4 regions of the Pelomonas parva genome follow, and region 3 is predicted to be linked to each of the others. Evidence: predicted binding sites of a transcription regulator. Region 3 holds the regulator's gene; each other region holds the start of a gene.
The links. Region 3 encodes LexA, which represses DNA repair genes until DNA is damaged. Its sites were predicted from a motif close to ACTGTATNNNNATACAGT; they were not measured.
Positions count from the first base shown of each region.

Region 1: imuA (translesion DNA synthesis-associated protein ImuA) is a predicted target of LexA. The motif match lies at 2,378-2,395, and genes of this name have one in related genera.
Region 2: recA (recombinase RecA) is a predicted target of LexA. The motif match lies at 2,743-2,760, and genes of this name have one in related genera.
Region 4: imuA (translesion DNA synthesis-associated protein ImuA) is a predicted target of LexA. The motif match lies at 2,399-2,416, and genes of this name have one in related genera.

Region 1 is NZ_JBIGHV010000007.1:233,902-238,351, reverse strand. Features, by position in the region: gene ACG00Y_RS19505 (transposase) at 1-137, opposite strand, end outside; gene ACG00Y_RS19500 (helix-turn-helix domain-containing protein) at 256-489, shown strand; gene ACG00Y_RS19495 (helix-turn-helix transcriptional regulator) at 597-827, shown strand; gene ACG00Y_RS19490 (hypothetical protein) at 976-1,230, opposite strand; gene ACG00Y_RS19485 (SOS response-associated peptidase family protein) at 1,280-2,245, opposite strand; gene imuA (translesion DNA synthesis-associated protein ImuA) at 2,445-3,338, shown strand; gene ACG00Y_RS19475 (Y-family DNA polymerase) at 3,262-4,450, shown strand, end outside.
Region 2 is NZ_JBIGHV010000006.1:276,375-280,824, reverse strand. Features, by position in the region: gene sucC (ADP-forming succinate--CoA ligase subunit beta) at 1-350, opposite strand, end outside; gene ACG00Y_RS17870 (DUF2889 domain-containing protein) at 376-948, opposite strand; gene ACG00Y_RS17865 (regulatory protein RecX) at 1,124-1,648, opposite strand; gene recA (recombinase RecA) at 1,669-2,706, opposite strand; gene ACG00Y_RS17855 (response regulator) at 2,860-3,531, shown strand; gene ACG00Y_RS17850 (sensor histidine kinase) at 3,532-4,450, shown strand, end outside.
Region 3 is NZ_JBIGHV010000005.1:519,103-523,552, reverse strand. Features, by position in the region: gene gltX (glutamate--tRNA ligase) at 1-269, shown strand, start outside; tRNA gene ACG00Y_RS16255 (tRNA-Ala) at 362-437, shown strand; tRNA gene ACG00Y_RS16250 (tRNA-Glu) at 489-564, shown strand; tRNA gene ACG00Y_RS16245 (tRNA-Asp) at 617-693, shown strand; tRNA gene ACG00Y_RS16240 (tRNA-Glu) at 787-862, shown strand; tRNA gene ACG00Y_RS16235 (tRNA-Asp) at 936-1,012, shown strand; tRNA gene ACG00Y_RS16230 (tRNA-Ser) at 1,494-1,583, opposite strand; gene lexA (transcriptional repressor LexA) at 1,777-2,445, opposite strand; gene ACG00Y_RS16220 (asparaginase) at 2,530-3,447, shown strand; gene ACG00Y_RS16215 (organic hydroperoxide resistance protein) at 3,448-3,882, opposite strand; gene ACG00Y_RS16210 (MarR family winged helix-turn-helix transcriptional regulator) at 3,924-4,400, opposite strand.
Region 4 is NZ_JBIGHV010000008.1:179,162-183,611, reverse strand. Features, by position in the region: gene ACG00Y_RS20985 (error-prone DNA polymerase) at 1-213, opposite strand, end outside; gene ACG00Y_RS20980 (DNA polymerase Y subunit UmuC family protein) at 210-1,499, opposite strand; gene imuA (translesion DNA synthesis-associated protein ImuA) at 1,468-2,334, opposite strand; gene ACG00Y_RS20970 (discoidin domain-containing protein) at 2,573-3,190, shown strand; gene ACG00Y_RS20965 (serine/threonine protein kinase) at 3,187-4,239, opposite strand; gene ACG00Y_RS20960 (DUF2726 domain-containing protein) at 4,268-4,450, opposite strand, start outside.

The DNA.
Region 1 (4,450 bases), on a different contig from region 3:
TCCAGGGTTCCATCATCAAAGTGAACATCGGCATGCGATTCGGTGACGACCACGATGCGGTACCCGCGACAGAGCGGCCGATCCTGCACTTTGAACCGATGACCGTTGTCTGATTCCAATCGACGCTCGGTGTCCATTTGCGTGCCACTTCCACTGCTCGGCACGGTAGGGCATCCCAAAGGAAGGCAATCCTGTCCGCGCTGATGCTACTTTAAGTCTGTAGACCCAAAGTCATCAACCGGGGAATCTACCCCTATGGTAACCAGGGGCAAAAATGGCGGAGAAGCAAGGGGGCGACTAGCCCGCCGGCTCCGCGAGCTTCGAGACGTCCAAAAGTTCTCTCAGGAGGAACTTGGCGCCAGGGCTGAGCTTCACCGAACCTACGTCGGCTCAGTTGAGCGCCGGGAGCGAAACGTTTCCATCGACAACATCGAGCGTCTAGCGCCGGCTCTCGGCGTCGACATCTGCGAGCTGCTTGCCGCCGGCTGATTGCACACCGGTGATCGTCCTCCGATCACGACGTAAGTCGCGCAGGAGCGAGAGATGCTACTTTAAGTCTGTAGACCCATAGTCATCTCAAAGCGAACCTGCGCTCCATGCCAGGGCGTAGTCAAAAGGTTGCATCAGCGAGGGCGCGACTCGCGCGCCATCTTCGCGAGCACCGTGCCGCACGCGGTCTGTCGCAAGAGGCGCTCGCTGCACTGGCAGACTTACATCGCACGTATGTGGGATCGGTTGAACGGGCCGAGCGGAACGTATCTCTGGACAACATTGAGCGGCTTGCCGCTGCACTTGGCGTCGACATCTGCGCTCTGCTTCAGGCGTGACACAGTCAGCCGCATGAAGCGCGCCAGCCTCAAGAGAAGGCCTTCCACAGCTCGGTCTCGAGAAACCAGGGACTGATGTCGCTGGCTTCCAGCCGGATGGTCTCGAAATCAGTGACCTCGGCCGGCCGCCGGTGCGTCGTTGGCCGGCTTACTTGACACGCTTCAGGATGGTGCCCGGCTTGACGCGCTTGCCAACGGGCAGATCCTTGATGACCGTGAAGCTGCCGTCGCGCTTGCGCTCAACGACCTGCCCGCTGGCGGTCTTCACCGTGACGGCACCCGCGTGCCTCAGCGTGGTCCAGTAGGCCTCGTGGCCTGCCTTGGCCGCAAGCCCAGGAATGCGCCGCTCCGCGATCTGCATCCCACGTTCGGTCAAGGTGGTCCGGCTGGTACGGGAGGACATGGCGGCTGCTCGTAGCGTTGTCTTGACAGACTAGCAGTGCGCAGTTCCGTTACGCAGCCAGGCGGTGCTCGTAGTAGGCAGGCGCACGGTCATCGAAGATGTCGTACAGCGCCTGGAGGTTCTTCGGGTCGGGGTTCAACCAGGCATCCACATGCTCAGGTTTGATACGGATGATCATGCGATCGTGCCCCGCATCCCGCACCTCGGGCGGGGGCTCGTCGGTGATGGCGGCAAAGGACAACAAGTCCGGCTCACCGTCCTTCTTCCAATGCGACCACAGGCAGGCGATGTACATCAGCTCCGGCGGATTGGGCTGGAACCGAAGGATCACGTTCTCAGGCTTCTCGTCGGGCCCGAGCGCGCGATGCTCCATGTCGTGGCGCTTGACGTTCTCGTAGAACGTGTCCACCAGCAGGATGCCGTGCGTGTAGCCGAATTGGCCTTTCCAGAACCGCTCCAGGTTGTCGCGGCGGGCGTTGTAGGTCCCGGGGTATTCGATGTCATACGCGGCCGGCCGACCGGCGGGCCGACACTGGTAGCGCATGGGCAGCACGACGCGCTGGCCGTCGCGGACGACCATCACGGGTGCATACACGCCAGGGAAGATGCGCGAGTCCCGGTCGAGCAGATCCGTTCTGCGCAGATCCTCCAGATCCAGCCGCGCCTTGGAAATCTTCGACGGCGCGATGCGCAGGCTGTCCAGCACGGTCTTCGCCGGCTTGAGGTTCGACTGCGCGATGCGCTCGGCATCGGCCAGGCGCTTGCGCTGGGCGAACAATTCCTTCTCCAGCGCCATCGCCCGGTCGCCCTTGAAGGCCTCAATGAGGCGCTTGACCTCCTGCTCCTCGGGCGTGGTGGCCTCGCCCTCGAACGCCGCTTCCACGGCCTTCGGAACCTTCAGCTTGGCCTCCTGCCGGTTGAAGAAGAGTTGGACGAACTCCTTGATGCTGAGGTGCGCCCCGAACAGGCGGACGTAGTCGCGGTAGTTGGCGCGGACCTGGGCTGAGTAGCACATGGATGAACTGCCCCTGCAGATGGGGAGACGCCGTTATCGCACATCGATGCACGCAGGGCGCGTGACGTGAAGGACGACCGCCGGCGCCCGAGTCGGTGACCCGCCTGCTGGACGCGTGTCGCCTTGTGGTGTACTGTATAAATAAACAGTCTTTCAACAAAAGTTTGAGCCGCGCCAACCCCGCTGACGCCACACCCCCATGTCTGCCCACCCGGTGCAGCAGGACTTGCTGTCCTCGCTGCAAAGTCCTTCTGTTGCCTGCGAAAGGCACGACGCGGCCCTCGAGCCCGTCGCGCTGGCTGCGCCTGCACAGAACGCCGCCGGGCCAGCGTGTCTGCTTCCCGACGCACTGATCGATTCGGTCTGGCGGGCCGACCAGCTGGGCCATGCGAGGACGGCAGCCGTCAGCACCGGCTTTGCTGCGCTGGACGCGGAGATCCCTGAAGGCGGCTGGCCCTGCGGCTGCCTGATCGAGATCCTGCAGCCCCAGCCGTCGGTGCAGGAATGGCGTCTCATCGGACCGTCGCTGCGCCCGCTGCTCAAGGGCGGTCGGGCCGTCGTCGTTGTGGGTCCGCCCAAGCCCCTGCACCTGCCCGGCGTGCGACACCTGGGGATCGAAGAGCAGCAGTTGATCTGGGTGGCGGCAGGCGCGCCGTCGCAACGGCTTTGGGCGACGGAACAGTTGCTCCGGGCCAATGCCGCTGCAGCCGTCGTGGCATGGATGCCGCAAGCCCGGCCGGAACAGCTGAGGCGCCTGCAGGTGCTGGCGCAGGCCTGCGAAGGGCTGGTTTTCATCTGCAGGCCCCTGGTCGCCCGCCATGACCCCTCGCCCGCTCCTCTTCGCATCGTGTCCAGGCCATTGGTGGACTGGCAGATCGAGGTGCAGATCGTGAAGCGCAGGGGGCCAGCTCAGGAGGTGCCACTGCAGCTGAGCTCGGTGCCGGGTGGCATCGAACACGTCCTGACCCCTCGCACGCGCCGGCCCAGCGCCCTGAAGCCAACCAAGGAGAACCACGTTGTTGTGGGTCGTTCTGCTTACCTCGATCCCAGCGATCTCACCCGAGAAGTCCTCGAGCGCGTCGCCAGCCTCTGACGGCGTGCGCGGCCTGGTGCTGTGGTCACTGCAGTTCACGCCCCGCGTGGCTGTCGTGGAGGGCTGCGCCGTCGCGATGGAGGTGGAATCCAGCCTGCGGCTGTTCAAGGGGCTGGAAGCCCTGAAGGAGCGCGTCAGTGCGGAAGCGCCAGACGTGGGCGTCGTCGGCATCGGGTGGGCGCCGACGGCGATGGCGGCGCTCGTGATGGCGCGTTGCGGCGTGTTCGACCTTGGGCGCCGCCTGCTGCAACCGGTAATCGACGAGCTGCCGCTGGCTGCCTTGACCGCAGCCGTTGCCTATGAGGAGACGCTGTCCTGTGCGGGCATCACCTTGCTCGGTGAACTGCGCCGGCTGCCGCGCGCCCAGGTCAGCCGCCGGTTCGGGACCGCATTGCTCGCCGCCTTGGACCAGGCCTACGGACAGCGTGCCGAGGTTTTCAGGTACGAGACCATCCCCGAGGATTTCTCGGCTCGGATCGAGCTGCCTGCCCGGGAGGACCATGCGCCGGCGCTGCTGATGTACGCCCGGCCCTTGCTCATGCAGATGTGCGGCTGGCTGGCCTCCCGGCATGCTGGTGCGGTCGGTTTTCGGTTCCGGTGGATTCACGATTCGATGCGCGCCAAGGACGCAGGCGACGGCGGTGAAGTGACGATCCGCTCGGCCGAGGTGCTGCGAGACCTGGAGCATTTCGTGAGGTTGCTGGCTGAGCACCTGGCCAAGCAGGATCTGCTGGCCCCGGTCGGCGAGCTGAAGATCGATGCGATCGGCGTCCAAGCCCTCACCGAGCAGAGCGCATCGCTGCTGCCCGAGAGCCTGGGTTCGGGCGAATCGCTGTACCTGGTCCTCGAGCGCATCGCCGCGCGCCTCGGACCGAAGAGCGTGCTGCAGCCGGTGCTGGTGGATGACCACCGCATGGAGTGGATGACTCACTGGACGCCGCTGGCCAAGCAGAAGAAGCGCACGCCGGCGCCGGTACCCGAACAGCCCGAGCCCACCTTTGTGCTGGAGGCCCCGCTTGAACTGGCGGTCATCAACCACCGCCCGCACTACGAGGGTCCGCTGACATTGCTGATCGGCCCCGACCGCGTTGAAGGAGGCTGGTGGGATCGGC
Region 2 (4,450 bases), on a different contig from region 3:
CCGCGGTCGGTGACCAGCGAGACGTACAGCTCGTTCTTGATGTCGGCGCCGTCTTCGATGTACAGGCGGCGGACCTTCTGGCCTTCAGGGCCGGTCTGGTGGGTCTTGAGCTGCATGCCCAGGATGCCCTCAGCCTTTTCCTTCACGTCGTCTATGGTCTTGGCGACCTTGACGCCGCCGCCCTTGCCGCGGCCGCCGGCGTGGATCTGGGCCTTGACGACCCAGACCGGGCCACCCAGCTTCTGGGCCGCCTCGACGGCTTCCTGCACGGTGAAGGCGGGGATGCCGCGCGGCACCGGCACGCCGAACTGGCGCAGGATTTCTTTGCCCTGGTATTCGTGGATTTTCATGGCTTGGGTCTTTCGGGTCGGGAAGTCAGGAATCGTTGGCGGCCGGCGCGGAGGACTGGTGCCAGCGGGGGTAGAACTTGGCCACGGTGGCGCCGTCGCGGCGCAGCGCATGGCAGCGGTCCAGCTGGAAAGGCGGGTTGCCGGCGGCATCCCCCTCGCGGGTGTCGATGACCGAGCCGGCCATGGCCTGGATGACGGCCGTCGGCAGCACCTGGCACAGCTCGGTGAGGTGGGTGCAGCCCCTGGTGCCGCCGAGGCGCTCGGTGACGGCCTGGCGGAAGCCCCTCAGCAAGTTGAGGCCCACGAGCTGCGCATAGGCGTCGCCGTGCTCGCCGCAAGCCTGCACATAAGGCATCCACAGCGTCTCGGACGAGGCGGCGGTGACCGTCAGCGTCGCGTCGACAGTCAGCCGCAGGTGCATTTGGTGAATCGGATCGCCCGCCTTGCGCGTCGCGCCGGCCAGCGGCACGTCATGCGCCTTGGTGTCGGTGAGGCCGGCTTCGACGTCAAACAGGCCGTCATCGCGTGCGAACACCCGCACATCGAAGGCGCGGCGATGCAGCGGGCGGCGCGTGACGGACGGTTGGGCGGCGGGCATGGAGGGCGGGAGTGACAGATCAACCCGGCCGGCGCCGGGACGGGGACAGCCGGCGTTTGCAGCGCTTCGCCGTAGGGGCAGAGGCCTTGTAACCGGGTGAACCCTCGTTTTTTGGGCAGCCAGCAATGTAGCACGCGAGGTGCAAATTCCCCCTGCGCGCTCGGTCAAGCGGCCCTTAGGCCCTCAGCAAGCGGTGCACCACTTCGGGGGCAAAACCCCGGGTCAGCAGGAAACGCGTCTGGCGCGCCCGCTCTTCGGGGTTACGGGACGGTTCCGCGCCAAAACGCCTGAGCCAGACCTCGCGGGCCCGCTCCAGCTCGGTTGCGCGCAGCGCTGCCTGCTGTTCAGCGTCCAGCCGCAGCCCGTGCTGGGCCAACTCCTGCTGGATGCGCTGCGTGCCGAAACGGCCGGCGCGGATATGCAGCCGGGAGTCGACGAAGCGCGCCTCGTCCAGATAGCCGGCGGCGGCCAGCGTGTCGAGCAGAGCCTCGACCACCGAATTGGCGGCTTCAGGCGCAGGCTCGTCGTCCGAAGCCGCCTCGCCATCGTCGAAAGCCCCGGCAGTTCGAGTCGCTGTTATGCGCGCACGCTGCTGCTGCTCAATGCGAAGGAGCTTGCGCCGCAGTTCCGACCGGCTGTGCTCGCGCTGGGCCAGCAGGCCGATGGCGCGAGCTTTCAGCGACAAAGGCGCACGCGCCATGGCAGCACCAACGGAAAGGCTTACTCCGGTGCTGCCGTGGTCAGCAGCGCCACGCCCAGCGACTCGCGGATCTTGTTCTCGATCTCGCGGGCCACATCGGGGTTCTCGCGCAGGAACTCGCGGGCGTTGTCCTTGCCCTGGCCGATCTTCTCGCCTTGATAGGCATACCAGGAGCCGGACTTCTCGACGATCTTGGCGATGACGCCCATGTCGACGATCTCGCCCTCGCGGCTGATGCCCTCGCCGTAGAGGATGTCGAATTCGGCGGTCTTGAACGGCGGGCTGACCTTGTTCTTGACGACCTTGACCTTGGTCTCGGAGCCAATGACTTCCTCGCCCTTCTTGATGGAGCCGATGCGGCGAATGTCCAGGCGCACGGAGGCGTAGAACTTCAGCGCATTGCCGCCGGTGGTCGTCTCGGGGCTGCCGAACATGACGCCGATCTTCATGCGGATCTGGTTGATGAAGATGACCATGCAGTTGGTCTTCTTGATCGTGGCGGTCAGCTTGCGCAGGGCCTGGCTCATCAGGCGGGCTTGCAGGCCGGGCAGGCTGTCGCCCATCTCGCCTTCGAGTTCGGCCTTGGGCGTCAACGCCGCAACCGAGTCGACGACGATGAGGTCCACCGAGCCGGAGCGCACCAGCGCGTCGACTATCTCCAGCGCCTGCTCGCCGGTGTCGGGCTGGCTGATCAGCAGTTCCTGCAGGTTGACGCCGAGTTTCTGGGCGTACTGGATGTCGAGTGCGTGCTCGGCGTCGATGAAGGCGCAGGTGCCGGCGAGCTTTTGCATCTCGGCGATGACCTGTAGCGTCAGCGTGGTCTTGCCCGAGGACTCGGGGCCGTAGATCTCGACGACGCGGCCGCGCGGCAGGCCACCGACGCCCAGCGCGATGTCCAGGCCCAGGGAGCCGGTGGAGACGACCTGGATGTCCTCGATGACCTCGCCTTCGCCAAGCCGCATGATGGAGCCCTTGCCGAACTGCTTCTCGATCTGGGCAAGGGCGGCCTGCAGGGCCTTGGCTTTTTCGGTGTTCAGGGCTTTGACGGGGGCGTCCATGCGAGTCTCCAAAGGAATGGCTGAATTATGGGGCAATCTGTATGTTTGTACAGTGGTTTGTCCCCAGGATTGATGAGCATGCTAGGCGGTCGGTAGCTCAACAGATGAGCCACTCGACCAACACATAACATCGGTGGCGGAGACAAAAGAACCATGCGCATCCTGATTGCCGAAGACGACCAAGTGCTGGCCGATGGCCTGTTGCGTGCCTTGCGCGCGTCGGGCTATGCGGTGGACCGTGTCAGCAGCGGCACGGAGGCCGACTCCGCGCTGGCGACGCATGAGTTCGATCTCGTGATCCTCGACCTCGGCCTGCCGCGCCTGCACGGGCTGGAGGTGCTGCGCAAGCTGCGCGCCCGCGGCGCGACGATGCCGGTGCTGATCCTGACGGCGGCCGACAGCGTGGAGCAGCGCGTCAAGGGCCTGGACCTGGGCGCGGACGACTACATGGCCAAGCCGTTCTCGCTGCAGGAGCTGGAGGCGCGCGTGCGGGCGCTGACGCGGCGCGGCCTGGGCACGGCCAGCAGCGTCATCAAGCATGGGCCGCTCACGTTCGATGCCACCGGCCGCGTGGCCTACATCAATGACCAGATGCTGGAACTGTCGGCGCGCGAGCTGTCGCTGCTGGAAGTGCTGCTGCAGCGGGCGGGGCGGCTGGTCAGCAAGGACCAGCTCGTCGAGCGGTTGTGCGAGTGGGGCGAGGAGGTCTCGAACAACGCGATCGAGGTCTACATCCACCGGCTGCGCAAGAAGATCGAGCAGGGGCCGATCCGCATCGCGACGGTGCGCGGCCTGGGCTACTGCCTGGAAAAGATCGCCTCTTAAATGCCCAATAAGGACGGCGCCAGCCCGCAACAGGGCTCGCTGTTCGGCGAGATCCTCGACTGGATGCTCGCCCCGCTACTGCTGATCTGGCCGATCAGCGTGGCGCTGACCTGGCTGGTGGCGCAGGGCATCGCGGGCCAGCCCTATGACCGGGAACTGGGCGAGATGGCGCGCAGCCTGGGGCAGCAGGTCAGCGCGGTGGATGCGCCCGCCAAGGGGCGGGACCGCTATGCGCTGGCGCCCGAGGCGGCGGCGCTGCTGCGTGTGGATGCGTCGGACACGGTCTACTACCAGGTGCTGGGCCTGCGCGGCGAGCTGCTCAGCGGCGACGCCGGCTTGCCGGTGCCGACCGAGGACGCGCCCGTCGTGCCTTGGGAGCTGCATTTCCGCGACGACGAGGTCGGCGCGGACACGGTGCGCGTGGCCTATCTGTGGGTCGCGCCCGAGGGTCAGGCCGGGCCGGCCAAGACCATGCTCGTGCAGGTGGCCGAGACGCTGGGCAAGCGCACGCGGCTGACCAACGAGATCATCAAGGGCGTCATCCTGCCGCAGTTCGTCATCCTGCCGCTGGCGGTGCTGCTGGTCTGGCTGGCTCTGGCGCGCGGCATCGCGCCGCTGAACGAGCTGCAGCGGCGCATCCGCTCGCGCGACAGTTCGGACCTGTCCCCCATCGATGAGCAGCGCGTGCCCGACGAGGTGGCGCCGCTGGTGCAGGCCATCAACGACCTGCTGGCGCGGCTGGACTCGTCGATGAGCCGGCAGAAGCATTTCCTCGCCGATGCGGCTCACCAGCTGAAGACACCGCTGGCGGGGCTGCGCACGCAGGCCGAGCTGATCCAGCGCGAGATCGACGCCGGCCGGGCGTCGCCCGAGGAGCTGAAGCGATCGCTCGCGCAGATCGCCCGGGCCAGCGAGCGGG
Region 3 (4,450 bases):
TAGCGGACGACTTGGCCGCCCACATCACCGACGCCATCCGCCCGGCCTTGGCAGCGCTCGCCGAGAAGCTGGCTGCTCTGACCGAATGGAACAAAACAACCCTGCAGCAGACCCTGAAAGAAACCCTCGCTGCCACCGGCCTCAAGATGCCGCAACTGGCCGTGCCGGTGCGTGTTCTGGTGTGTGGTCGCGCGCAGACGCCATCGCTCGATGCCGTGCTCGAGCACTTCGACAAGAAAAAAGTCCTCGAACGCTTGCAATCACTCTGAATTTCGTCATATACTCTTGGTCTCGCTTGAACAGCGCTGCAAACAAAGCGATTTGCGACAAAGTCGGTAACGACTGAATCAAGAATCAAATTGGGGGTATAGCTCAGCTGGGAGAGCGCTTGCATGGCATGCAAGAGGTCAGCGGTTCGATCCCGCTTACCTCCACCATTTAAACCATCTGGTTTATTGGCGGCGCGCAGTTCAAGCGACGAAGGTTTAGTCCCCTTCGTCTAGAGGCCTAGGACACCACCCTTTCACGGTGATTACAGGGGTTCGAATCCCCTAGGGGACGCCAAGTTTGATGAGCTTGGGTGTTGTCGAAAGACAGTGCTGAATTCATCCCACGCGGAGTGGTAGTTCAGTTGGTTAGAATACCGGCCTGTCACGCCGGGGGTCGCGGGTTCGAGCCCCGTCCACTCCGCCAAGGATTCCATCGGATGATTCCATTGCTGGATCGCCCGATACGCAAACGGCCAATTCGTTGGCCGTTTGTCTTTTAAGTTTGATTTGCAAGATTGTCCCCTTCGTCTAGAGGCCTAGGACACCACCCTTTCACGGTGATTACAGGGGTTCGAATCCCCTAGGGGACGCCAAATCTCGTCGCAAGACGGGCGAGTTTGATGAACTCGGGTATTGTCGAAAGACAATGCCGAATTCATTCCACGCGGAGTGGTAGTTCAGTTGGTTAGAATACCGGCCTGTCACGCCGGGGGTCGCGGGTTCGAGCCCCGTCCACTCCGCCAGAAATTTCGATGCGTCGAAACCTTCAAGTTTCGACGCATTTTTTTTGGTTTGTCGGGGTGTCAGGATAGGCCACGTGTCGGCGCCGGCGCGGTTCCCACATCGTTGCTGCCCCCGCCATGGACCTGCGTGCCCGTGCCTGGCGCGCGACGTTCAACAGGTACCGTGCGCGGCGCCTCGTTGGTACTGCGCTTACCGCTAACGACAAGTCTCGCCAGCTTGACCACTTCGCTGGCCCCGGCCGGCAGGCCTGCAGAGACCAGGCCCAATGCCAAGCCAAAGCTCACCCATCCATTCAGCAGTCGCGACATCACCAACTCCAGCCCTGTACAAAGCAAGGCACGAATGACAGTGTTCAGCAGGCGTCGTGCTCAAACCAGCGTGACGCGATGAACTGCGCTTTTCCAGGCATGAATTGCAGGCGCAGCGCACCACGATCTCCGCGGGAAAAAGCAAAACGGGCCCAGTGGGCCCGTTCGTACTTGGCGGAGAGGGCGGGATTCGAACCCGCGGTGGGGATAAACCCACACACGCTTTCCAGGCGTGCGACTTAAACCGCTCATCCACCTCTCCTGCAAGCCCTCAATCATAGCGCATCCATTGCTCACCCGGTCGCGTCACCGCAGGATTTGTAATGCGACACATCGACGAGGTGGACACAGTTCCACGCCAGGCGCCTTGCAGCAGCGGCTGCCAGACAAATTGACGCGCGCCATCGTTCCAGCGCGTCCAAATGTCCGTGTCAGTGACGCGGGCTGTTCTGGAATCAGTTGAAGCCTTGCCCGCGGATCAGGCCGACAGCCAGGCCCTCGATGCTGAAGTGTTCGCCCTCGTCAACACGAATCGGCTCGAAATCATCGTTCTCGGGAAGCAGCTGTATGCCGTCGGGCCCCCGCTTGAAGCGCTTGACGGTGACTTCCTCGCCGACGCGGGCGACGACGATCTGGCCGTTGCGAGCTTCCTTCGCGGACTGCACGGCGAGCAGGTCGCCATCGAGGATGCCGATATCACGCATGCTCATACCCTTGACCTTGAGCAGGTAATCGGGCTTCTTGGCAAACAGGCTGGGTTCGACGCTGTAGGTCTGCTCGACATGTTCCTGCGCCAGGATGGGGGCGCCGGCTGCGACGCGGCCGATCAGGGGTAGCGTCAGCTGCGCGAGGCCCGGGATGGGCAGGCTGAACTGGCGGGCGCGGTTGACGGCATTCAGCGCGTCGGACTTGAGGCGGATGCCGCGCGAGGTGCCGCCGACGAGTTCCAGCACACCTTTGCGGGCCAGGGCTTGCAGGTGTTCCTCGGCGGCGTTGGCGGACTTGAAACCCAGCTCGGCGGCGATTTCGGCGCGGGTCGGTGGCGCGCCAGTGCTTTCGATCGCGTTGCGTACCAGGTCAAAGATCTGCTGTTGGCGGGCGGTAAGCTTGGGTTGGTCTTGCACGGGCGGCCTTTTGAGGTGGCTGGAAATCTGTCCAGCACCTGTATTTTTGTCCAGGAAACCAGCAAATTGCAAACCTCAGCGAAATTGATTGTCATCCTCGGCACAGGGGGCACGATTGCCGGCACGGCCCAGAGCGCCAGCGACGGCGTCGGCTACACAGCGGCGCAGTTGGGCGTCGAGGACTTGCTGGCTGCGGTGCCGACGCTGGCCGGTCGGCCGCTGGAGGCGCATCAGGTTGCGCAACTGGACAGCAAGGACATGGGCTTCGCGACCTGGCAGCGTCTGGCCAGCGCTGTGCAGGCGGAGCTCGCGCGGCCGGAAGTGGGTGGCGTTGTCGTCACGCATGGTACGGATACGTTGGAGGAGACGGCCTACTTCCTGCACCGCGTGCTGGCGCCTGCCAAGCCTGTGGTGCTGACGGCAGCGATGCGGCCGGCGACCGCACTGGCGCCGGACGGGCCACAGAACTTGTTCGATGCCGTGCAGGTGGCGGCTGCGCCGGATGCTGCGGGCGTGGTCGTCGCGCTGGCCGGGCGCGTGCACGACGCGGTGCAGGTGCGCAAGACGCACAGCTACCGCGTCGATGCTTTCGAATCAACCGACGGTGCGCTGGTGGCGCGGGTGGAGGAAGGCGCGGTCCGCCTGGTTGGCCGCTGGCCTGTGGGTGAGGCGTTAGGTCTCGGCCGCATTGCGAGGGCGGCGCAGGGCTGGCCGCGCGTCGACATCGTCTTCAACCACGCGGGCGCCGATGGCCGCATCGTGCAGGCCTTGCTGACGGCGGGTGTGGATGGCATCGTGGCAGCCGGCACCGGCAATGGCACCCTGTCCATCGCGCTGGAAAGCGCGCTGCGCGGTGCCGAGGCGCGCGGTGTGCGCGTGCTGCGCAGCACGCGCTGCGATGCCGGGCCGGTCATGAACCTGCCCGGACTGTTGCCCAGCGCCGGGGCGCTGAGCCCGGTCAAGGCCAGGATCGAGCTGATCCTGGCCCTGCTGGCGGACTGATCAGACGATGGTCAGCGTCACGTCAACGTTGCCGCGCGTGGCATTGGAGTAGGGGCAGACCTCGTGGGCGGTGGCGACCAGCGCTTCCAGCGCGGCACGCTCCATGCCCGGCACCGAGATCTTCATGTCGACCTGGATGCCGAAGGCGCCCGGCTTGTTGGCGTGCGGGCCGATGGCGACGTCGCTGGTGATGGACACCTCGGCGGGCAGGCTGATCTTCTGCTTGCCGGCGACGGCCTTCATCGCGCCGATGAAGCAGGCGGAGTAGCCAGCTGCGAACAGCTGTTCGGGGTTGGTGCCCGGGCCGCCGGCGCCGCCCAGTTCCTTGGGCGTGCTCAGTGCGAGGTCCAGCACGCCGTCGGACGACTTGGCGGTGCCGGCGCGGCCACCGGTGGCAGTGGCGGTGGCGGTGTAGAGGGCTTTCTCGATGGCCATGGTGGCTCCTTTGGGGTGGTGGTGGGGGGAGGGGGAAGAAATCAGTCGTCCGTCGCCTTGGCAAACTGGGCGCGCAGCTCGTGCAGACGCTGGGTCAGCGTGACGAGTTCAGCCAGCTCGCAGCCGCTGGCGCAGGCGAGCCGTTCGGGAATGTCCAGCGCCTGCGCGCGCAGCTTGCGGCCGGCCGATGTCAGGAACAAGTCGACGCGGCGTTCGTCGTCCGTGGCGCGGCGGCGCTCGATGTGCCCCAGCAATTCAAGGCGCTTGAGCAGCGGTGTCAACGTGCCGGAGTCCAGCGACAGGCGCTGTCCGAGCGCGGACACGCTCAGGCCGTCGGCCTCCCACAGCACCAGCATGACGAGGTACTGCGGGTAGGTCAGGCCCAGCGGCGCGAGCAGCGGCTTGTAGAGCTTGGTCATCGCCAGCGAGCTGCTGTAGAGCGCAAAGCACAGCTGACGGTCGAGCTGCAGCCATTGCGAGCGGGGATCGCTGGTGGTGGATGGCTTGGCGCGTGGCATGGGCATTAATGTAGTTGGCAATTTAATTGCACACAAGTTAAATGGTCTTT
Region 4 (4,450 bases), on a different contig from region 3:
GGCCGGCTCGGACGCGCCGCGCAGGAAGCTGAACGCCGTGAGGCAATGCAGTTCGGCATAGCGCGGCACATGGCCGGCGGGCCGTGGCGCCGCATGGCCTGTGGCCAGGTGGCTGCGGGCCTTGGCGTTCCGGCGCAGATCGGCGTCCGACGAGAAGCCCTGTGCCCGCATGTCGGCCAGGCGCTCGTCGCGGTCCGAGATCGGCGGGCTCATGCAAACACCCCGTGCAGAAACCAGCCTGCCCCGGTGGACGACGCCACTGGCAGCCGCTCGCGGTACACCCACAGCAGCCCGCGCGTGGCGCTGCGGAAGACGAAGTAGTCGCGCGTCTGCACACCGCCGTCCCACCAGCCCGCCTCCACGCGGTGCGGCCCGCTGATGCGGATGAGGGCGCCGGCATACAGCGGCTGTTCCTGCGCATTGCAACGCAGCGGCTGCGGCGGCTCGACCAGCCAGGTCGGCTGCGGCCCGGGTGGCGGGCGCACGGCGACCGAGGGCGGTGCCGGCCAGGGCTGCCAGCATTGCATGCGGTCCAGCCGGTGGTCCTCGTGCAGCCGGCCCTCACGCACGTGCGCCGCGCCCAGGCGCACGGACAGCCGCTCCAGCAGCGCGTTCGTCGTTGCGCGCTCCTGCGGGTCGCTCGGGCCGGGCAGCAGGCTGGCGCTGCCTTCCTCCAGCGGCAGCACGGTGTCGGCGCTCAGGCGGATCTCGCCGGCCGGCGCGGCCAGCGTCTCGCGGGCTAGATGCTCGGCCAGCAGGCGCGTCAGGCGGTGCAGGTCGCGCGTCGTGTCGGCCGTGGCCACGGTCAGCTCGCCGCCGTCGGCCACATCGCGGGCGCGCATCGCGTCGTGCTGCCAGGACAGGCGCAGCGCACGCACGCCGGCATGGCGCGCGGCCAGGAAGGCGCAGAGCTGGCGCAGCAGCGCTTCGGCAAAGTGCAGCAGCACGGGCGTGTGCTCAACGCGGTACGGCAGCTCCAGCCGCGCGTCGAAGCGTTCGGGCAGCGTCAGCCACGTGTGCACCTCGGGCAGGTCGCCATAGGCCTGGTCCAGCGCCGTCAGCAGCGCGGGGCCGAAGCGCCTGGCCAGCGCCGCGCGCGGCAGCCGGCGAAGCTCGCCGAGATGCCGGCAGCCCAGCCGGGCCAGCATCGCGTGGTGGGCCTGGGCGGCGCTGAGGGCCGCGAGCGGCAGCGCGTCGAGGCGCTCGCTCAGGCGGCCCGCGTGCGGCGTGTCGGGGCAGCGCGCCTGCGCCAGCGCGGCCAGCGCGGTGGTTGCCCAGGCCATGGCGCCCACGGCCAAGCCGACTTGCCCGGCGTCCGCCTGCAGCTTGAGGCGCAGCGCCCGCGCGCCGCCAAACAGCCGCAGGCTGGCCGCCACCTCGGCGACGACCGCCTCCTCCAGCCGGGCGACGCGTGGCGTGAAGCTCAGCGCCAGCCAGGCCAGGGCGTCGGCATCGCCGGCGGGCGCATCAGGCTTGCAGCACAGCGCGAGCCAGCGCATCGGCGCGCTCCGTCGGTGGGCTGGCCGGCGCGGGGGCGGGCGCAGGCATCGGTGCCGGCAGAGGCTTGCGTTTGGCGGCAGTCAGCAGCGGCTCCACCGCGCCCGGCACGGCGGGCAACTCCAGCCAGCCCTCGTGTGCCGGCCCGCGGCGCTTGAGCAGATGCACGTTCAACCCCCAGCCCTCGCCCGGTTGAACGACCAGGCGCAGCGGCGCGGCGGAGGACTGCTGGCCCGCGCGCTCCGGCCGCACGAGGAAAGCCGGCGCATCGGAACTCAGCGCGTTGACCTGCAGCCGCCGCACCTGCTCCGGCCGAGCCTCGGGCAGCCAGGCCAGCACGGCCACGCGCGACTTGATGGCCTGCTCCGCCGCCCAAAGCGCTTGTGCGGGCGTGCCGGCCGACACCCAGACCAGCGCCGCATGCGGCAGCCCCAGCGCCTGCAGGCCGGGCAGATGCGGCGTGTGCGGCGGGTTGATGAGCAGCAGCGAGCGCAGCGCGGGGGCGCGCGCTCGTCGGCCCGCAGTGGCGGCCGGTAGCGCCTGGGCGGCCCACCAGCCACGCAGGGCAGGCGCCAGCAGCCGCCACTCCAGCACGCCGAACTGCGGCGTCAGCAGCTCGGTGACGGCGCGCAACGGCCAGCCGCCGCCGGGCAGCTCGGCGTCCAGCGCCGTGAAGCCGCTGGCCAGCGTCGGGTCGGCGGCGGTGCTCAGGCTGCTGCCGCGCCACAGCCGGCCTTGCAGCTGGGCTTCCAGCGACGGTCGGCCGGGTGGGCCTTGCATGGGCGCACACCCGAGGGGAGGCGGGCTGGCGGCGGCGGCGAGAGGAGCGGAGAACATGGCCAGACGGAAGGCAGAAGGCGGAAAGCGGGGGAAGAAACCGGAGCCTGGATGTGACCACAATACTGTATGTATATCCAGTATTTTTTGCCAATCAGACCGGCTCATCGACCGGCGATTGGGCGTGCAGCGGGATCTCGCGCGGTTGTTGTTGGGCTCGCCCCCTCCCCGAACCCCGGTGTTGTCTCGCCGCAGCCGCCGCTCTCCAATCCGCTCAGCAACAAGGAGCAGGAGAACGATGAAATCCCGTGCACTGGCCCTGGCGGCCCTGGCGACATTGGCCGCTGCCATGGCCTCCCCGGCCTGGGCAGTTGCCCCGGCTCCCTTGCCGGTGGCGAGCTACCAGCTGTCGCACAACGGCCCCGATTTCTATGGCTACAACGACCCGGGCACCGACCTGACCGACGGCGTCATGGATGTCCAGGTCGGCGGCGGCTACTGGGCGTGGTCGCCCTACGTGTTGTGGGACGGCGTCTCGCCGACCATCACCTTCGACCTCGGCAGCGTCCACCAGGTGGACCACATCGAGGCGCACTTCCTGGCCTACCCGTCGGCCGCCGTCACACTGCCGGTGTCCGCGTCGGTGCGCTATTCGGTGGACGGCGTCAGCTTCAGCAGCGCGCAGGTGGTGCCGGCGCATGACGGCCTGGCCCTGTCCAACGACCTGCCGGTGACCTTGAGCTTTCTCACCCCTGGCGCCGGCCGCTTCGTCGAGTTAACGCTGGGAACGCCGGGTCGCTGGATGGCCTTGAGCGAGGTGCAGCTGATGGCCGCCCCCGTCCCCGAGCCCGATGCCGCGCTGCTGATGCTGGCTGGTGCAGGCGTGCTGCTGGCCGCGCGTCGCCGCAAGGCTTAGGCGAAACCGTCGCCGTCGAAATCCACCGCATCCTCGTCCCGCGCAAGCGTCGGCGGAGCGTCCTTCGGTTTCATCGCCTCCAGTTGCTCGCGCAACAGCGCGACCTGGTCCATCCAGTAGTTGGGCGTGCCGAACCACGGGAAGGCGGCCGGGAAGGCCGGGTCGCCCCAGCGGCGGGCCAGCCAGGCGCTGTGGTGGATCATGCGCATCGTGCGCAGCGGCTCGATGAGGCGCAGTTCGCGGTCGTCGAACTCGGCCATCTGCTCGTAGCCGTCCAGCACGGCCTTGAGCTGGCGGCGGGCGGCGTCACTGCCCTCGGTCGGGCCGGGCAGCAGCATCCACAAGTCCTGCACGACCGGGCCCATGACGGCGTCGTCCAGGTCGACGAAATGCGGGCCGCGGTCCGGCGTCCACAGGATGTTGCCGGGGTGGCAGTCGCCGTGCAGGCGCGTGAGCTGCAGGTCGGGCAGGCTGTCGAAGGCGGCCTGGATGGACTCGATGCAGCGCCGCGCGGCGTTGTCCCAGGCCGGGGCGGTTTCGGGCGGGATGGCTTCGTGCTCGATCAGCCAGTCCCGCGCCGCCTGCGCCGGTGCCGCGCTGGCCCAGGTCAGGCGTTCGGCAAAGGCTTGTCGCCGGCCGACGCTATGCAGGCGGGCCAGCAGCCGGCCGATCCAGCGCAGCACCTCGGGGTCTTCCAGCTCCGGCCCACGCCCGCCCTGGCGCGGCGTGACGGCCAGGCGCTGGCCCTGGTAATGGAAGAGGGTGGAGCCACCGTCCAGCACCCACGGCGCGGCGACGGGCACCTCGGCGGCGGCCAGCTCGGTGGCGAAGGCGTGCTCCTCCAGGATCTGCGCATCGCTCCAGCGCGCCGGGCGGTAGAACTTGGCTACTGCCACACGGCCATCCTCCAGGTGGACCTGCAGCACGCGGTTCTCGAAGGAGTTGAGCTGCAGCATGCGGCCATCGGCGCGCAGGCCGGTGGCGTCGAGCGCGTCGAGCATGAACTCCGGCGTCAGGTCGCCGAAGCTGAGGTCAGGGGTGGCATGCATCCGGCGAGTGTCGCCGGATCGGATCAGCTCAACTCCGACGCGGCCGCTGGGTCGCGTAGCGCGGTGCGTCGACGACGACGCCGACGATCTCGTCCATCAGCGCTTCGTCGTCCGCGTCATCCAGCACCGGAATGCTGCGCGGGTTGTAGTGGGCGGCGCCGAGGTCGCGCTGTGGCAGGCGGCGCGACGGCGTATGCGCGGGCTGGGCCGG